DNA from 3 places in the Clostridium sp. LIBA-8841 genome. Region 3 is predicted to be linked to each of the others. Evidence: a T-box and tRNA genes for the amino acid it is inferred to sense, from the RefSeq annotation. Region 3 holds a T-box; the other regions hold tRNA genes.
What was found. A T-box is a leader RNA that pairs with one kind of tRNA and senses whether it is charged. The one in region 3 lies ahead of pheS (phenylalanine--tRNA ligase subunit alpha), so its partner is inferred to be a tRNA-Phe.

Region 1 (6,048 bases), 1.2 Mb from region 3:
AAGCATAACCAAAGTTATTATTGTAGCTGCTGACTCAAAATATAATTCATGGACATAATGAACTTGTCCTATTTCTATCTTATAAATAGCAAATATTCCATATAAATAAGCCGCACTAGCTCCAATGGCTATTAATGTATCCATATTAGGACTTCCTATAAAAAGACTTCTAAATCCAACAATAAAGAATTGCTTTCCACAAATAAATACTGCTGTTGTTAAAACTAATAAAATAAGAGCATAGCTCATTGGGCTAATATTAGGATCCATCCATGAAGGTAACTTCATTCCCATCATACTTCCCATTGCAATTATAAATACTGGTATTGTAAAGATAGCTGACCATATTAATTTACGCTTCATAGAACTTAATTCAGTATTTTTTGCATTTTCATGTTCGTCATTAACATTTGTTTCTGGATCTACAAGTTTATATCCTAACTTTTCAACCTTTGCTTTAATTTCTCTTGTTCCAACCTTGTCGGAATCATAATTAAAAGTAACTGTTTCGGCTGCAAAATTTACACTTACATTCTCTACACCATCCATTCTATTTAGTGCCTTTTCAATGGCTGCTGCACAGGATGCACATGTCATTCCTTCAACTTTATAAGTCAATTGTTTTTCATCGTCTTTAAGCTTATATCCCAGCTTATTAACTTTATTATTGATATCCTCAAAAGAAACCTTGTCTTTGTCAAACTCAACATTTAAAGTTTCTGTAGCAAAATTTACATTTGCATTTTCAACCCCATCAAGTCTACTTACACCTTTTTCGATGGCCGCTGCACAGGATGCACATGTCATTCCTTCAACTTTAAATATTTCTTTCTTAGTATTATCTTCTACAGAATAACCTAATTTTTCGACTTTTTGTCTTATTTGTTCTAAGTTAACCTTATTATTATCATAGATTACTTTTAATTCCTCTGTGGCATAATTAACATTAGAACTTTCGACTCCATCCATTTTACCTACAGCTTTTTCAATAGCTGCTGCACAGGATGCACAGGTCATTCCTTTTACCTTGAGTATTCGTTCCATACTTCTGCCTCCTTGGTTACTATTAATTTTTTTGTAAAATTAATAAAATAGCAGGTTAATCTTCATCCCATCCTAAGTTTGCTTTAAGCTACTCAAAACACAATATTTTGAACCTCTCAAAACAACAGATCCAAATAACTTTATATTTTCTATAAAATTAAATGCATCATTAGAATTCCGTTTATATTTTATTTTTCTATTAACATAACAGGTTTAATCCATAACTTATTCTAAATTTGCTTTAAGCTGCTCAAAATATAATATTTTGAACCTCCAAAAACAATAGATTTAAATAACTTTATATTTTCTATAAACTTGTTTAAACCATTAGAATTTATGTACTTAATTTATTACTTAAATAATAGATTAACTATTTAAATTTATTCTAAATTCGCTTTAAGCTACTCAAAATACAAATTTTGAACCTCCAAAAACAACAGATTTAAATAATTTTATATTTCTATAGAATTATTTAAATCATTAGAATTTATACAATTACTTTATTACTTAAATAATAAATCACCTATTTAAATTTATTATTTATTCTAGATTCACTTTAAGCTGCTCAAAATACAAATTTTGAACCTCCAAAAACAACAGATTTAAATAATTTTATATTTTATATAGAATTAAATAAATCATTAGAATTTATGTACTTACTTTATTAATTATTTCAATTTACTGTTTATTCCAAATTCGCTTTAAGCTGCTCAAACCATATGTTTTGAACCTCCAAAAACAACAGATCCAAATAATTTTATATTTTATATAAAATTAAATACATCATTAGAATATTATTAAATTTATTTATCTATTAGCTTATTTAATACACTTAATATTTCTTCTATCTTTTCTTCTTTAGATTCATTATTTTCAAAAGCACCTTTAACACAGTTATGCATATGTTGCTGTAATATTAGTTTATTGGCTTTTTTTAATAATGCTTGAGAAGCCATTATTTGATTAGAAATATCAATACAGTACCTCTCATCCTCAATCATTTTAATTATTCCTTCTACCTGTCCCTTTGCAGTTTTTAAACATTGTAATGCTTTCTTCTTTTCTGTATTCATTTGCATCACTCCCTATATATTTCACATATGACACCCCCTCTGGGTGACTGTAATTATATAATACTCCTCCCATTTTCTTCTGTCAATATATTTTTGAACATTTTGTTAACTATATTAACATTTAATTAATATGCATACTTCTATTATAACCTCTAAAGTATGTTAAAATTGTCTTATAACCTAATAAGGAGATAATTTAAACTTATGACTAAATTGTTAATAATTCCATTCACTTTAATTATATTATTCTTATTAATATTTGCTTTTAATAAAAATTATAAATATAAAAATCTTCTACTTTTATTTGGAATAATCATTATTTTTTCTCTCTCAATAGTGCTTATAAAACACCCATTTTCTCAATCAAACATTTTAAAAAGAGAAGAATCAAGTAATAATTTAAACTCAGATCTACCTTTAGATAATAAGGGAAATTTAGATAACTCCCTTAATAATAAAAATATTGGAGATAACGATAAAATTAGAATAATAATTTCTGATACCGTAAAAAAAGAATTCGGAGAAAATTTTAAATATACAAAAGATTTAATTGAAAATGGTACAAATTCCTACACTATTTCTCTTTTATTTGATGATACTAATTATAATAAAGAGCAATGTATTAATTTTATAAAGACTTTGAGTAGTAATCTAAAAAGCTTTGTTAGTATAAACAGAATAGAAGTTTTCTTTACTAATAATTTAAAAATAAAATATTCCTTAAGTATAGATAATTTTAATAAAGAACAAGAAAATATAAAAATAAAAGAAGATTCATTTTAATTGAATCTTCTTTTTTTAAGCTATATTCTAGTTGAATATTGATTTTTAAATAATCACTAAGATATTATTACATTCCTATCTAAAAAACATGCGTAATCAAAAAAACATCTATTTTTATACTCTTTAAATATTATTAATAGACTAAGCTTCCTGTTTTTATATATCTGTTCTTTTCTATATTGTTATTTGCTAAAACTGTTGTATTAGCTTCAATATAAGCACACTCATTAATATTAACATTACTATCAATATTACTGTTCAAAGCTATAAAAGAATAATCTCCTATTTTCACATTATTTCCTAAAGAACACTTTTGTTTTAAAATAACATGTTTTCCAATATTCAAATTTCCAATACTAATCAAACCTGGATATATAACAGATCCTTCCCCTATATTGCTTTCATTAATATATTTAGTATCAGGGTGAATAATAGTAGCAAACTTTATCTTATTATTTAATTTCTTTTCAATCTCTTTTTTTAGTTCACAGTTATCTACTGCTATAATTGTGAATAACTCATTCTTACTCTCTAATCTTTTTAAAAAATAAAATTTATCTCTTTTTCTATTTTCAAAATAATCACACATCGAATCTAAAGAACCTAAAACATTATAACCATCAATAATTTCTTTTTCCTCATCATTTTTAAGACTTATAAAGCCTAATATATTCCATGTATCCCTATTTAAATTTATGCATTCAATTATTTTAACAATTTCTGTCCCTATATTTTCAGTCCCAATTATAACGATATCCTTCATTTAAACACCCCATCAATCATTTAGAATATTTCTATCATATTAAAACTATTTTATTGAACAACTTTTAATATTAATTTATTTATTAAAGAGTATTAAAAGTAATATTTATTTATTCATAACTAAAATTATTTTACAATTTATGTATATTAATTATATATTTGTCCATAATTAAAATATCCACGATTAATAAGTAGAAAATTTCTTAGTTTTGTAGTAATTAATGATACTTCCCCCATAATATCTTTAATCACTTCCCCTTTTGTTTGTACAAACTAAGAATCTACTTATTGTGGATTTTCTAATTAATAAGGACTATTTAGAAGATTTATTTACATAATAAACTTTCTAAATAGTCCTTTTATAGTTCAATAATATATAATTTTCAAAATAAAAAAAGCTTAGTGAAAATTCACTAAGCTTTTGGTGGCTCGAGCAGGAATCGAACCAGCGACACGAGGATTTTCAGTCCTCTGCTCTACCGACTGAGCTATCGAGCCATAAAATAAAAACCTGGCGACCACCTACTCTCCCACACAGTCTCCCGTGCAGTACCATTGGCTTCTAAAGGCTTAACCGTCGTGTTCGGAATGGGAACGGGTGTTACCCTAAAGAACATCATCACCAGATGTTTTAGAAAGATTTTTGTTCTTTCAAAATTGCACATATTTAATTTACTATATTTGGTCAAGCCCTCGATCTATTAGTATCGGTCAGCTGAACATGTTACCATGCTTACACCCCCGACCTATCAACCTTGTGTTCTTCAAGGGATCTTACTAGCTTACGCTATGGGAAATCTCATCTTGAGGTTGGCTTCACGCTTAGATGCTTTCAGCGTTTATCCATTCCCGACTTAGCTACCCAGCTGTGCTCTTGGCAGAACAACTGGTACACCAGAGGTCAGTCCATCCCGGTCCTCTCGTACTAAGGACAGCTCCTCTCAAATTTCCTACGCCCGCGACGGATAGGGACCGAACTGTCTCACGACGTTCTGAACCCAGCTCGCGTGCCGCTTTAATGGGCGAACAGCCCAACCCTTGGGACCTACTTCAGCCCCAGGATGCGACGAGCCGACATCGAGGTGCCAAACCTCCCCGTCGATGTGGACTCTTGGGGGAGATCAGCCTGTTATCCCCGAGGTAGCTTTTATCCGTTGAGCGATGGCCCTCCCACGAGGTACCACCGGATCACTAAGCCCGACTTTCGTCCCTGCTCCACTTGTGGGTGTCGCAGTCAGGCTCCCTTCTGCCTTTGCACTCTACGAACGATTTCCGACCGTTCTGAGGGAACCTTTGGGCGCCTCCGTTACTTTTTAGGAGGCGACCGCCCCAGTCAAACTGCCCACCTAACAATGTCCTGTGACCAGATTCATGGCCGCCAGTTAGAATTTCAGTACTGTCAGGGTGGTATCCCAAGGATGACTCCACCAAGGCTGACGCCCTGGTTTCCTAGTCTCCCACCTATCCTGTACAGACAATACCAAAACTCAATGCTAAGCTACAGTAAAGCTCTACGGGGTCTTTCCGTCCAATCGCGGGTAGCGAGCATCTTCACTCGCACTACAACTTCGCCGGATTTACAGTTGAGACAGTGCCCAAGTCATTACGCCATTCGTGCGGGTCAGAACTTACCTGACAAGGAATTTCGCTACCTTAGGACCGTTATAGTTACGGCCGCCGTTTACTGGGGCTTAAGTTCACACCTTCGCTTGCGCTAAGTGTTCCCCTTAACCTTCCAGCACCGGGCAGGCGTCAGCCCCTATACATCAGCTTACGCTTTAGCAGAGACCTGTGTTTTTGCTAAACAGTTGCTTGGGCCTATTCTCTGCGGCCTACTCTCGTAGGCACCCCTTCTCGCGAACTTACGGGGTCAATTTGCCGAGTTCCTTAACTGTAATTCTTCCGCCGGCCTTAGGATTCTCTCCTCACCTACCTGTGTCGGTTTGCGGTACGGGCACTACTTCTCTCTCTAGACGCTTTTCTTGGCAGCGTGGAATCATGTACTTCGGTTCCGTAGAACCTTCCCCATCACACCTCAGCATTATGAAAGCGGATTTGCCTACTTTCACTGCCTAAATGCTTAGACTAGCATCCAATAGCTAGCACACACTATCCTCCTGCGTCACGCCATCGATAATAACGATGGTAGTGGTACTGGAATATCAACCAGTTGTCCATCACCTACGCCTTTCGGCCTCGGCTTAGGTCCCGACTAACCCTCAGCGGACGAACCTTCCTGAGGAAACCTTAGGTTTTCGGCCTGTGGGATTCTCACCCACATCTCGCTACTGATGCCAACATTCTCACTCGTAACCAGTCCACCGCTCCTTACGGTACGACTTCAGCCCGGTTACGACGCTCTCCTACCGCTTGAACTAAGTTCAAG
Region 2 (6,048 bases), 1.3 Mb from region 3:
TATAGTAGGTAATATTTCTACAGGGAATTTAACCTTTTTAACCAAAAAGGAGTTAACCCTTATTGAACTCGCTCCTGCCACAATTACGTCAGAAATAAATATCCATGGTATGTATGCTGAAACTAGCCAAACTAAGTAGCTTACTTCTACATTCTGAACTCTTTGCTTCAATCCAGTTGAAAATATCATCCAGAAAACAGTTATCATAGCTAATGGTCTTATTATAGCCCAAGCCATTCCTAACTTAGAGCCAGCAAACTCTTTTTTAAATTCTTTCTTGGATATGCTAAATATCATTCTCCAATGAGAAAAAATACTTTTCTCAATCTCAAGCCAATCCTTCAAGTTGTTCACCTCTGCTTATTATCTATTTTTTTGTAAAATAACTAAACCTAATTATACCACAAATACTTGAAAAAGATTTATACATTTATCTTACAAAGTAGTAAAATCTACTTATTATTTAATATACTCTCTTAAGTATTAACCTTTATAGATTTAACTACACATAAAAACAATAAAAAAAGAGTTAGATATAGGATAAAAAATCCCATATTTAACCCTTTTAAAAGAATTTAAATTAGAATTAAGCTAATTTAACACCGTACTTTTCTCTTAATTCTTTTATTAATTCTAAGTATTTCTTTTGTTGTCTTTCTTGAATTAACATGTTAACAACTTGATCTTTAACATCTTCAAAAGCTTTTGTTTTAGCTTCTGTTTTGTCTTCTACTTTTATTAAGTGATATCCAAATTGAGTTTTAACTGGAGCACTAACTACACCTAATTCTAGGTTGAATGCAGCCTCTTCGAATTCAGGAACCATCATTCCTTTTGAGAATGAACCTAAGTTACCACCTTGTTCTTTTGAAGGACAACTTGAATATTTGTTTGCAGCATCTTCAAAAGTAACTGCTCCTGAAGCTATTTCTTCTTCTACTTTCTTAGCTTCTTCTTCTGATTCAACTAATATATGCTTAGCTGTTACAGTTTCTAACTCAACAAAGTTATCTTTATGATCTTCATAGTAAGCCTTTGCTTCCTCATCAGTTACAGTAACTTGTGATAAAGTTTTTTGCATAACCATTTGAGCTAATAATTCTTTAGCAAATTTATTTAATTGATCTTTAAACTGTTCAGTTTTATCTAATCCAGTTTCTTTTGCAAATTCAGACATTAATTCAAATGCTATAGCTTGCTCTAAAACTTGTCTTCTACCTTCTTCACTAGCAAGCATAGCTTGTTGTTGAGCTGGGTATCTTGCTATTATCTCATCTATATAGTCTGAAGTTATTTCTGTATTTCCAACTGTTGCTAAAACTTTCTTTTCCATATATATTATCTCCTTTGCAATTAAAGTTTTATTTTCCTATACTTCATATATTAACATACATTTTATGAATTACAAAGGAATTCTGAGTATTTTTATAATCTATAAAATAACTTTGGATTTTAATACAATATGTTTAAAAATTATGTATTTATTACTTTTTAAGTTTAACAATCGTAGTTAAAATCAGATAAATTAATATTATAAATAGTTTAAAAAACCAATTTATTGATAATAAATAATAATTATTATATAATATAAACAATTAAAAGGAGGGATTCTTATGTCAATTGAAATAAATAAATTAGCTCCAGACTTTAAACTTATGGGTTCTGATGAAAAAGAGCATTCTCTAAGCGATTATAAAGGAAAAAACATAGTTTTATACTTCTATCCTAAAGATAATACGGCTGGTTGTACTACTGAAGCCTGCGATTTCAGAGATAATATACAAAACTTTAATGATCTAAATACAATTATTCTTGGAGTTTCTAGAGACTCTCTAGCATCTCATGATAAATTTATTACTAAATTATCACTTCCATTTGTATTACTTAGTGATCCTGATGAAACTGTATGTAAATTATATGATGTAATAAAAGAAAAAAATATGTATGGGAAAAAATATATGGGCATAGAAAGAAGTACCTTTATAATTGATAAAGAAGGTATATTAGTACAAGATTTTAGAAAAGTTAGAGTTAAAGGACACATAGATAAGGTATTAGAGACTTTAAAAAATTTAGATTAAAACAAAAAATGGTCTATAAATAGACCATTTTTTTAATATTTATAATATATAATATTAAAATCTACATAATAGTTTACTATATCTATAAAAAAAGCTTAGTGAATTTTCACTAAGCTTTTGGTGGCTCGAGCAGGAATCGAACCAGCGACACGAGGATTTTCAGTCCTCTGCTCTACCGACTGAGCTATCGAGCCATAAAATAAAAACCTGGCGACCACCTACTCTCCCACACAGTCTCCCGTGCAGTACCATTGGCTTCTAAAGGCTTAACCGTCGTGTTCGGAATGGGAACGGGTGTTACCCTAAAGAACATCATCACCAGATGTTTTAGAAAGATTTTTGTTCTTTCAAAATTGCACATATTTAATTTACTATATTTGGTCAAGCCCTCGATCTATTAGTATCGGTCAGCTGAACATGTTACCATGCTTACACCCCCGACCTATCAACCTTGTGTTCTTCAAGGGATCTTACTAGCTTACGCTATGGGAAATCTCATCTTGAGGTTGGCTTCACGCTTAGATGCTTTCAGCGTTTATCCATTCCCGACTTAGCTACCCAGCTGTGCTCTTGGCAGAACAACTGGTACACCAGAGGTCAGTCCATCCCGGTCCTCTCGTACTAAGGACAGCTCCTCTCAAATTTCCTACGCCCGCGACGGATAGGGACCGAACTGTCTCACGACGTTCTGAACCCAGCTCGCGTGCCGCTTTAATGGGCGAACAGCCCAACCCTTGGGACCTACTTCAGCCCCAGGATGCGACGAGCCGACATCGAGGTGCCAAACCTCCCCGTCGATGTGGACTCTTGGGGGAGATCAGCCTGTTATCCCCGAGGTAGCTTTTATCCGTTGAGCGATGGCCCTCCCACGAGGTACCACCGGATCACTAAGCCCGACTTTCGTCCCTGCTCCACTTGTGGGTGTCGCAGTCAGGCTCCCTTCTGCCTTTGCACTCTACGAACGATTTCCGACCGTTCTGAGGGAACCTTTGGGCGCCTCCGTTACTTTTTAGGAGGCGACCGCCCCAGTCAAACTGCCCACCTAACAATGTCCTGTGACCAGATTCATGGCCGCCAGTTAGAATTTCAGTACTGTCAGGGTGGTATCCCAAGGATGACTCCACCAAGGCTGACGCCCTGGTTTCCTAGTCTCCCACCTATCCTGTACAGACAATACCAAAACTCAATGCTAAGCTACAGTAAAGCTCTACGGGGTCTTTCCGTCCAATCGCGGGTAGCGAGCATCTTCACTCGCACTACAACTTCGCCGGATTTACAGTTGAGACAGTGCCCAAGTCATTACGCCATTCGTGCGGGTCAGAACTTACCTGACAAGGAATTTCGCTACCTTAGGACCGTTATAGTTACGGCCGCCGTTTACTGGGGCTTAAGTTCACACCTTCGCTTGCGCTAAGTGTTCCCCTTAACCTTCCAGCACCGGGCAGGCGTCAGCCCCTATACATCAGCTTACGCTTTAGCAGAGACCTGTGTTTTTGCTAAACAGTTGCTTGGGCCTATTCTCTGCGGCCTACTCTCGTAGGCACCCCTTCTCGCGAACTTACGGGGTCAATTTGCCGAGTTCCTTAACTGTAATTCTTCCGCCGGCCTTAGGATTCTCTCCTCACCTACCTGTGTCGGTTTGCGGTACGGGCACTACTTCTCTCTCTAGACGCTTTTCTTGGCAGCGTGGAATCATGTACTTCGGTTCCGTAGAACCTTCCCCATCACACCTCAGCATTATGAAAGCGGATTTGCCTACTTTCACTGCCTAAATGCTTAGACTAGCATCCAATAGCTAGCACACACTATCCTCCTGCGTCACGCCATCGATAATAACGATGGTAGTGGTACTGGAATATCAACCAGTTGTCCATCACCTACGCCTTTCGGCCTCGGCTTAGGTCCCGACTAACCCTCAGCGGACGAACCTTCCTGAGGAAACCTTAGGTTTTCGGCCTGTGGGATTCTCACCCACATCTCGCTACTGATGCCAACATTCTCACTCGTAACCAGTCCACCGCTCCTTACGGTACGACTTCAGCCCGGTTACGACGCTCTCCTACCGCTTGAACTAAGTTCAAGCCCGTAGCTTCGGTGGTAAGTTTAGCCCCGTTACATTTTCGGCGCAAGATCTCTCGACTAGTGAGCTATTACGCACTCTTTTAATGAGTGGCTGCTTCTAAGCCAACATCCTAGTTGTCTTAGAAATCTCACATCCTTTCCCACTTAACTTACACTTTGGGACCTTAGCTGACGATCTGGGCTGTTTCCCTTTTGACCACGGATCTTATCATTCGTAGTCTGACTGCCGAGCTCAAAGTATGTGGCATTCGGAGTTTGATAAGGTTCGGTAAGCGCTATGCCCCCTAGCCCATTCAGTGCTCTACCTCCACTACTCATACTCGACGCTAGCCCTAAAGCTATTTCGGAGAGAACCAGCTATCTCCGGGTTCGATTGGAATTTCTCCGCTATCCACAGCTCATCCCATGCTTTTTCAACAGCAACGTGGTTCGGTCCTCCACGAGGTTTTACCCTCGCTTCAACCTGGCCATGGATAGGTCACCCGGTTTCGGGTCTACGGCATGCAACTAGTCGCCCTATTCAGACTCGGTTTCCCTTCGGCTCCGTACCTTAAGTACTTAACCTTGCTACATACCGTAACTCGTTGGCTCGTTCTACAAAAAGCACCTCATCACCCTCATAAGGGGCTCTGAGCGGTTGTAGGCATACGGTTTCAGGTTCTATTTCACTCCCCTCCCGGGGTTCTTTTCACCTTTCCCTCACGGTACTGCTTCACTATCGGTCATCAGGTAGTATTTAGCCTTGGGAGGTGGTCCTCCCTGCTTCCCACAAGGTTTCACGTGTCTCGTGGTACTCTGGATCATAACTCGATTGTACTAGCTTTCACTTACAGGACTATTACCTTCTACGGTGGAGCTTTCCAGCTCTCCTCAGTTAGCCATTACTTCTCTTTATGTTATGTCCGCAACCCCGGAAACAAGTTTCCGGTTTGGGCTCTTTCCCTTTCGCTCGCCGCTACTAAGAAAATCGATTTTTCTTTCTCTTCCTCCAGGTACTTAGATGTTTCAGTTCCCTGGGTTACCTTCATTAAGCTATGTATTCACTTAACGATACATGGGGTTTCCCATGTGAGTTTCCTCATTCGGAGATCTTCGGATCTCAGGCTATGTGCGCCTACCCGAAGCTTATCGCAGCTTATCACGTCCTTCATCGGCTCCTGATGCCAAGGCATTCACCATACGCCCTTTGTAGCTTGACCTATATTAGTTATAGTTCTCATTTTACAAAGAATAGAAATTGGTTTGCCAATTTGGCTTGTTGTTTTCTATAAATTAAATTATGTGCAATTTTCAAAGAACAATTTTGAGAGATAGTCTCTCAAAATTAAACAGAGATATTATCCAGAATTCTATGTCATCTTAGTTATCCTAAGATGTATTCCTTAGAAAGGAGGTGATCCAGCCGCAGGTTCTCCTACGGCTACCTTGTTACGACTTCACCCCAATCGCTGACCCTACCTTCGGCCGCTGCCTCGCTTACGCGTTAGCTCACGGACTTCGGGTATTGCCAACTCTCATGGTGTGACGGGCGGTGTGTACAAGACCCGGGAACGTATTCACCGCGACATTCTGATTCGCGATTACTAGTAACTCCAGCTTCATGTAGGCGAGTTTCAGCCTACAATCCGAACTGAGACTGGTTTTAAAGTTTGGCTCCACCTCGCGGTATTGCGTCTCTCTGTACCAGCCATTGTAGCACGTGTGTAGCCCTACACATAAGGGGCATGATGATTTGACGTCATCCCCACCTTCCTCCTGGTTAACCCAGGCAGTCTCGCTAGAGTCCTCAACTTAATGGTAGTAACTAACGACAAGGGTTGCGCTCGTTGCGGGACTTAACCCAACATCTCACGACACGAGCTGACGACAACCATGCACCACCTGT
Region 3 (6,048 bases):
TTATCCAGCTAGCACTTACTTCAAGAGTCTTTTCCTCTTTAACTTTGTTATAGACATCTATAGTTCCTTCCATAACTTCTCCACAGCCTAATTCTTCAACTAAAGCACATGCTCTGTCTAAAGCTAAAACTGCTAAGTTTGGATCTATGTCTTTTTCAAATCTTGATGAACTTTCAGTTCTTAATCCTAAATTTTTAGAATTAACTCTTATATTAGTTCCATCAAAGTTAGCTGATTCAAATACTATTTCAGTAGTATCATCTTTAACACCTGAGTTTAATCCACCCATGATACCAGCTAAAGCAACGATTTCTTCTCCATCTTTTATGCAAAGAACATCTGAAGTTAATTCTCTTTCAACCTCATCTAAAGTTGTGAATTTTTCTCCATCTTTAGCTCTTTCAACTACTATGTGAGAAGCTTTTAATTCTCTTCTATCAAAAGCGTGCATTGGTTGGCCAAGCTCTAACATAACAAAGTTAGTAATATCAACTATGTTATTTATTGGTCTTACACCAGCATCTAATAATCTTTCTTGCATCCAAGTTGGTGATGGGGCTACTTTTACGTTCTTAACTCCTCTAGCCATATATCTGTTACAAAGTTCATCATTAACTGTAACTTTTATTTCATCATTTATGTTTTTATCACATTTAACTTCAAACTTAGTATTTGGCATTCTATAAGTTTTTCTTGTTGTTGCAGCTGTTTCTCTAGCCATTCCAAGAACACTTAAACAATCAGGTCTATTTGAAGTTATTTCGAAATCTAGAACTTGTTTATTAAGTCCTAAATATTCTTTTATGCAAACTCCTATTGGAGCATCCTCTGGTAAAATCATAAGTCCTATAACTTCTTTTCCGTCAGCGATTCCTAGTTCTTCTTCTGAACAGAACATTCCGTTAGAAACTTCTCCTCTTAATTTACCTTTTTTGATTTTGCTTCCATCAGCTAATATTGCACCATGTAAAGCTACTGGAACTTTATCATGTTCTTTCATATTATCTGCAGCTGTTACTATTTGAATCATTTCTGACCCTATGTTTACTTGACAAATTTTAAGTTTTTCAGCATCTGGATGCTGTTCTATCTTATCTATTTGACAAGTAACTATATTTTCTATTTCTGCTCCAGCAGTTACGACCTCTTCTACTTTTGATCCTGATAAAGTTAAAGCATCGCCTAACTCTTCTGCTGTCATATCTATATCAACGTAATCTTTAAGCCAATTAAATGGTACTTTCATCTTTTTTACCTCCTATTTTAAAACTAGAATTGATTTAAGAATCTCATATCACTTTCGTATAATAATCTTATGTCATCTATTCCATACTTAAGCATAACCATTCTGTCTACACCAAAACCGAAAGCAAATCCACTATAAACTTCTGGATCTATTCCACAGTTTCTTAAAACTTGAGGGTGAACCATACCACAACCTAGTATTTCTATCCAACCTTCTCCTTTACATACTTTACATCCTTTTCCGTTACACACAAAGCATGTAGCATCCATTTCAGCTGATGGCTCAGTGAATGGGAAATGGTGTGGTCTAAACTTAGTTTTAACCTTATCACCAAACATCTTTTTAGCAAATAATTCTAAAGTTCCTTTAAGATCTGCGAAAGTTACATCTTTATCTATAACAAGACCTTCCATTTGATAGAATATTGGTGAGTGTGTAGCATCAACTGCATCTGATCTGAACACTTTACCAGGTGATATCATTTTTATTGGTGGTTCTTGTTTTTCCATAACTCTAGCTTGAACTGGAGAAGTTTGAGTTCTTAAAACTACATTATCATTTATGTAGAATGTATCTTGCTCACTTCTAGCTGGGTGATTTTTAGGAATATTTAAAGCCTCGAAGTTGTAGTAATCTTTCTCAACTTCTGGACCATCCTCTATAGCAAATCCCATTGAAACAAATATTTTCTTCATTTCATCTAAAGTTTGCTCTAATGGATGTTTCTTTCCTATTGTTTGTTTCTTTCCAGGCATTGAAATATCTATTACTTCATTTTTTAACTTTTCTTGTTTCTCAGCTTCTTTAACAGCTTTTATTACAGCTTCTAACTCAACTTCTAAAGCCTCTCTTACTTCATTAGCTAATTTACCAACTACTGGTCTCTCCTCTTTAGATAGAGCTCCCATTCCTCTTAATATAGTTGTAAGCTCTCCCTTTTTACCAAGATATTTAACTCTTATTGCTTCAATAGTAGAACTATCTTTAGCTTCTTTAATTTCCACTAAAGCTAATTCTTTAATTTGATTTAACTTATCTTGCATTTTCATTCTCCTTTCCTGATATATACTTAATATATTAGATTTTATCTTAAAGCTCTTAGAAACTTTAATATTCCTATTAAACTTTCTATTTGCCTAGATAAAGTAAACCCGAATTCAATATAATTAAAAACCTCTACTGAATTAAAGTATGTTTTATCTAAATATAAAAATCTTCTTTTATTAAATTAGCCCTTATTTTAAGTGTTGTAAGGTTATATGGCTCTTTTATTATCACTTTCCTAGTATTGACACAATTCCAAGAAAATAAAATAAACCCCATCCCTATAAACACAAGGGACGGGGTATTCATATCCGTGGTACCACCCTAATTAGCACTAAAATAAATTAGTACTCACTTAATTTAAAATAACGACTATGCCGCTAACTACTACTTTAAATTTCACAGTTAGAACTCCAGAGTGAACTTCAATATAGCTTTCTTAAAATGCTTTCAGTCTTTGGCATTTTTTCCCTGAAAAGAAATTACTACATCTACTCTCTCTATCAATGTTTTTATCTATTCAATTCAAAGTATATTATACATATAATAGTATGCATAATCAAGGTATTTATTATATTTTAACCTTTTATGATTCATATTTCCTAAAATAACAACTAAAGCCTAAAAAAAATTAAGAGGAATTATATTCCTCTTAATTTAACTTTAATTACTTAGCTATCTCTTAAACTAGTGTTTATCTTTAGCTAAATCTAAATGGCTAACTAAAAATAAAATCCTCCTCTAAAATAGAGCTAATTATTTAAATGATTGTCTTATTTTTTCATATATCATTACAGAAGTAGCTACAGCTACATTTAGTGATTCTGCCTCACCTGGCATAGGAATTTTAACCTTTATATCAGCAATTTCATATACCTCATCACTAACACCATTTCCCTCATTGCCAACAGCAATCATAATCTTTCCTTGTAGATTTTCCTCAAAGAAATTATTTTTCCCTTGAAGAGAACTTACCACGAGTCTATATCCATTCTTTTTTAATGATTTTACATATTCTAAAGAATCATCCTCAACAACTGGAATATAAAAGATTGAACCCATTGTTGATCTTAATGTTTTATCATTATATATATCAACAGTACCTTTAGTCATAACTATTCCAGCTGCCCCTGCTGCATGAGCTGTTCTTATAATTGTTCCCATGTTTCCTGGGTCTTGAACTTTATCTACTAAAACAACAAGCTCCCCACTTTTTAATTCCTTGTTTTGCATGTTTACAACACCAACAACTCCTTGTGGATTTTCTGTTGAACAAAGTTGTTTTAAAAGAGCCTCATTCATTTGTATAAGTCTTATATCCTGATTAATCTTTAGGAAAAACTCTGGATTTTTTTCTTTAAAACCTTCTGTAAATATTATTGAATCTATGGATACCTTACTTTTAATAGCTTCTTCTACAAATCTTAGACCTTCAATAAGATATTTATTACTTTTTATTCTATGCTTCTTTTCTTTTAATTTTTTTATCTCTTTAAATAAGTTATTATTTTTACTTTCTATTTCTAACAAAGCAAATAATCCTTTCCTAAAAGACATTAATGTTTAAATATCTTTCCTTCTAATTTTGTTAAGTCCTCTGCTGAACCTATAGCCACAACTATATCGTCCTTATTAATAACATCATCTGCATCTGGAGATATATTAACTTCATTTTGTCTCTTAATAGCCATTACGTTTATTCCGTATTTACTTCTTAAACTTAATTCTTTCATAGACTTTCCATACCACTCTTTTGGACTTTCTATTTCAATTATAGAATAGTCTGGTGATAGTTCTATATAATCTAAAATACTTGAAGAAACTAAGTTATGAGCTACCCTAACACCCATATCTTTTTCAGGTAAAATTACTCTGTCTGCTCCTATTTTATATAAAACCTTAGCATGTAAGTCACTATTACCTTTAGCTATAATATATTTTATTCCCATTTCTTTAACAAGTAATGTTGCCATAACACTAGCTTGTATGTTAGCTCCTATAGTAACAACTGCAACGTCAAAGTTTCTTAATCCTAAAGTTCTTAAAGCATTTTCATCTGTTGCATCCATTTGAACTGCATGAGTTACACTATCTGATATTTCTTGAACTAAATCTTCATTAGAATCAATTGCTAAAACATCATGACCTAAAGCATACAAAGTCTTAGCTACTGATGATCCAAATCTTCCTAATCCTATAATAACGAATTGTTTACTTGACATAAGCCTTACACTCCTAACTTATCCTATTAATATTTTGTCTTCTGGGTATTTGTATGCACTAGGTTTCCTTCTATTAGTTAAAGCTAGAACTACAGTCATAGGACCCACTCTTCCCAAATACATAGTTATCATTATTATTATTTTTCCTATTGCTGAAAGGTATGGAGTCATCCCCAATGTTAAACCAACTGTTGCAAATGCGGATGTAACTTCATACAGTATATATTCTAGTGAGAATCCTGGTTCTGTAACTGCTAAAACTAATGTTCCAAGTACGACTATACCAAAACCTATAAATAAAACGGCAAAAGCCTTATATACTAATTCTTTTGAAATTCTCTTCTTAAATACTTCAGTATCTTCTCTACCTCTTATTATAGAGATTAAAGTAAGAACTACTATACCAAATGTTGCTGTCTTTATACCACCTGCTGTTGACCCTGGTGAACCACCTACAAACATTAATAATATAGTTAAGAATTTTCCTGCTAAAGTCATATCAGTAGTAGATACTGAGTTAAAGCCAGCAGTTCTTGTTGTTGCCGAAGCAAAGAAGGCATTAGTAACTTTATCGCCCCAACTCATATTTTGAAGAGTGTTAGGATTATTATATTCAAAAATGAACATAAGAATAGTTCCACCAATTAAAAGAATTGCTGTTATCATTATTACAACCTTAGAATGTAAAGATAATCTCTTATATCCTTTAAAATTATATAATTCTGACCAAACAGTAAATCCTAATCCACCAATAATAATTAAGGCTGCAATTGTTAGTACTACAGTTTTATTATCAGCATAGCCAACTAAGCTATTTCCAAACAAATCAAATCCAGCATTACAAAAAGCTGAAACTGAATGCCAAATACTATAATAAACTCCTTTTAGGAATCCAAACTTAGGTATAAACTGAGTTGATAATACTAATGCACCTAACATCTCTACTGAAAATGTAAATGCTAGTATATATCTAATCATTCTAACTAATCCCTGTATTCCAAATGTGTTCATAGCCTCCTGTATAAGGAGTCTTTCTCTTAATGTTATTTTTTTCTTAACCATTAAAGCAAACAAGGTTGTAAATGACATGAATCCTAATCCGCCTATTTGTATTAAGATTATTATTATAGTTTTTCCAAAGTAATTCCAATGTTCTGCCGTATTCAAAGTTATAAGTCCAGTAACACACACTGCTGATGTTGAAGTAAATAAACTATCTAAAAATGCAGTAGCTTCTCCACTCTTAGAAGATATTGGAAGACTTAATATTATAGCACCTAAGAAAATAACAATAAAAAATCCTAAGGCTAAAATCTGAACAGCACTAAATTTTATTTTTTTTGTCAGTTTAATGTACATAATTAAACCCCCAACTTAAACTAAATATTCTATCTTTTATTTTTATTATATCTTAATTTTAATTTATATATGTAAAGTTGTCTTATTTTTAGAAGTCAAAAGTAATTTTTATTTAATTGTAATTGCAAATAAGTTTAATTTTATTCAGATAAAAATTCTGAATAAAATTAAACTTAT

Region 1: it has a tRNA-Phe gene. The T-box ahead of pheS (phenylalanine--tRNA ligase subunit alpha) is inferred to sense a tRNA for this amino acid. The anticodon was not compared.
Region 2: it has a tRNA-Phe gene. The T-box ahead of pheS (phenylalanine--tRNA ligase subunit alpha) is inferred to sense a tRNA for this amino acid. The anticodon was not compared.

What each region holds. Positions count from the first base shown of each region.
Region 1 covers NZ_CM173488.1:311,339-317,386, reverse strand. The annotation lists gene AC2A4K_RS01375 (heavy metal translocating P-type ATPase) at 1-1,044, opposite strand, end outside; gene AC2A4K_RS01370 (metal-sensing transcriptional repressor) at 1,848-2,117, opposite strand; gene AC2A4K_RS01365 (hypothetical protein) at 2,322-2,900, shown strand; gene AC2A4K_RS01360 (LbetaH domain-containing protein) at 3,034-3,663, opposite strand; tRNA gene AC2A4K_RS01355 (tRNA-Phe) at 4,085-4,160, opposite strand; rRNA gene rrf (5S ribosomal RNA) at 4,172-4,289, opposite strand; rRNA gene AC2A4K_RS01345 (23S ribosomal RNA) at 4,344-6,048, opposite strand, start outside.
Region 2 covers NZ_CM173488.1:397,151-403,198, reverse strand. The annotation lists gene AC2A4K_RS01730 (ABC transporter permease) at 1-354, opposite strand, end outside; gene AC2A4K_RS01725 (peptidylprolyl isomerase) at 587-1,333, opposite strand; gene AC2A4K_RS01720 (peroxiredoxin) at 1,614-2,081, shown strand; tRNA gene AC2A4K_RS01715 (tRNA-Phe) at 2,200-2,275, opposite strand; rRNA gene rrf (5S ribosomal RNA) at 2,287-2,404, opposite strand; rRNA gene AC2A4K_RS01705 (23S ribosomal RNA) at 2,459-5,362, opposite strand; rRNA gene AC2A4K_RS01700 (16S ribosomal RNA) at 5,550-6,048, opposite strand, start outside.
Region 3 covers NZ_CM173488.1:2,954,796-2,960,843, forward strand. The annotation lists gene pheT (phenylalanine--tRNA ligase subunit beta) at 1-1,246, opposite strand, end outside; gene pheS (phenylalanine--tRNA ligase subunit alpha) at 1,270-2,289, opposite strand; T-box leader at 2,580-2,806, opposite strand; gene AC2A4K_RS12910 (TrmH family RNA methyltransferase) at 3,047-3,820, opposite strand; gene AC2A4K_RS12915 (potassium channel family protein) at 3,847-4,512, opposite strand; gene AC2A4K_RS12920 (TrkH family potassium uptake protein) at 4,531-5,871, opposite strand.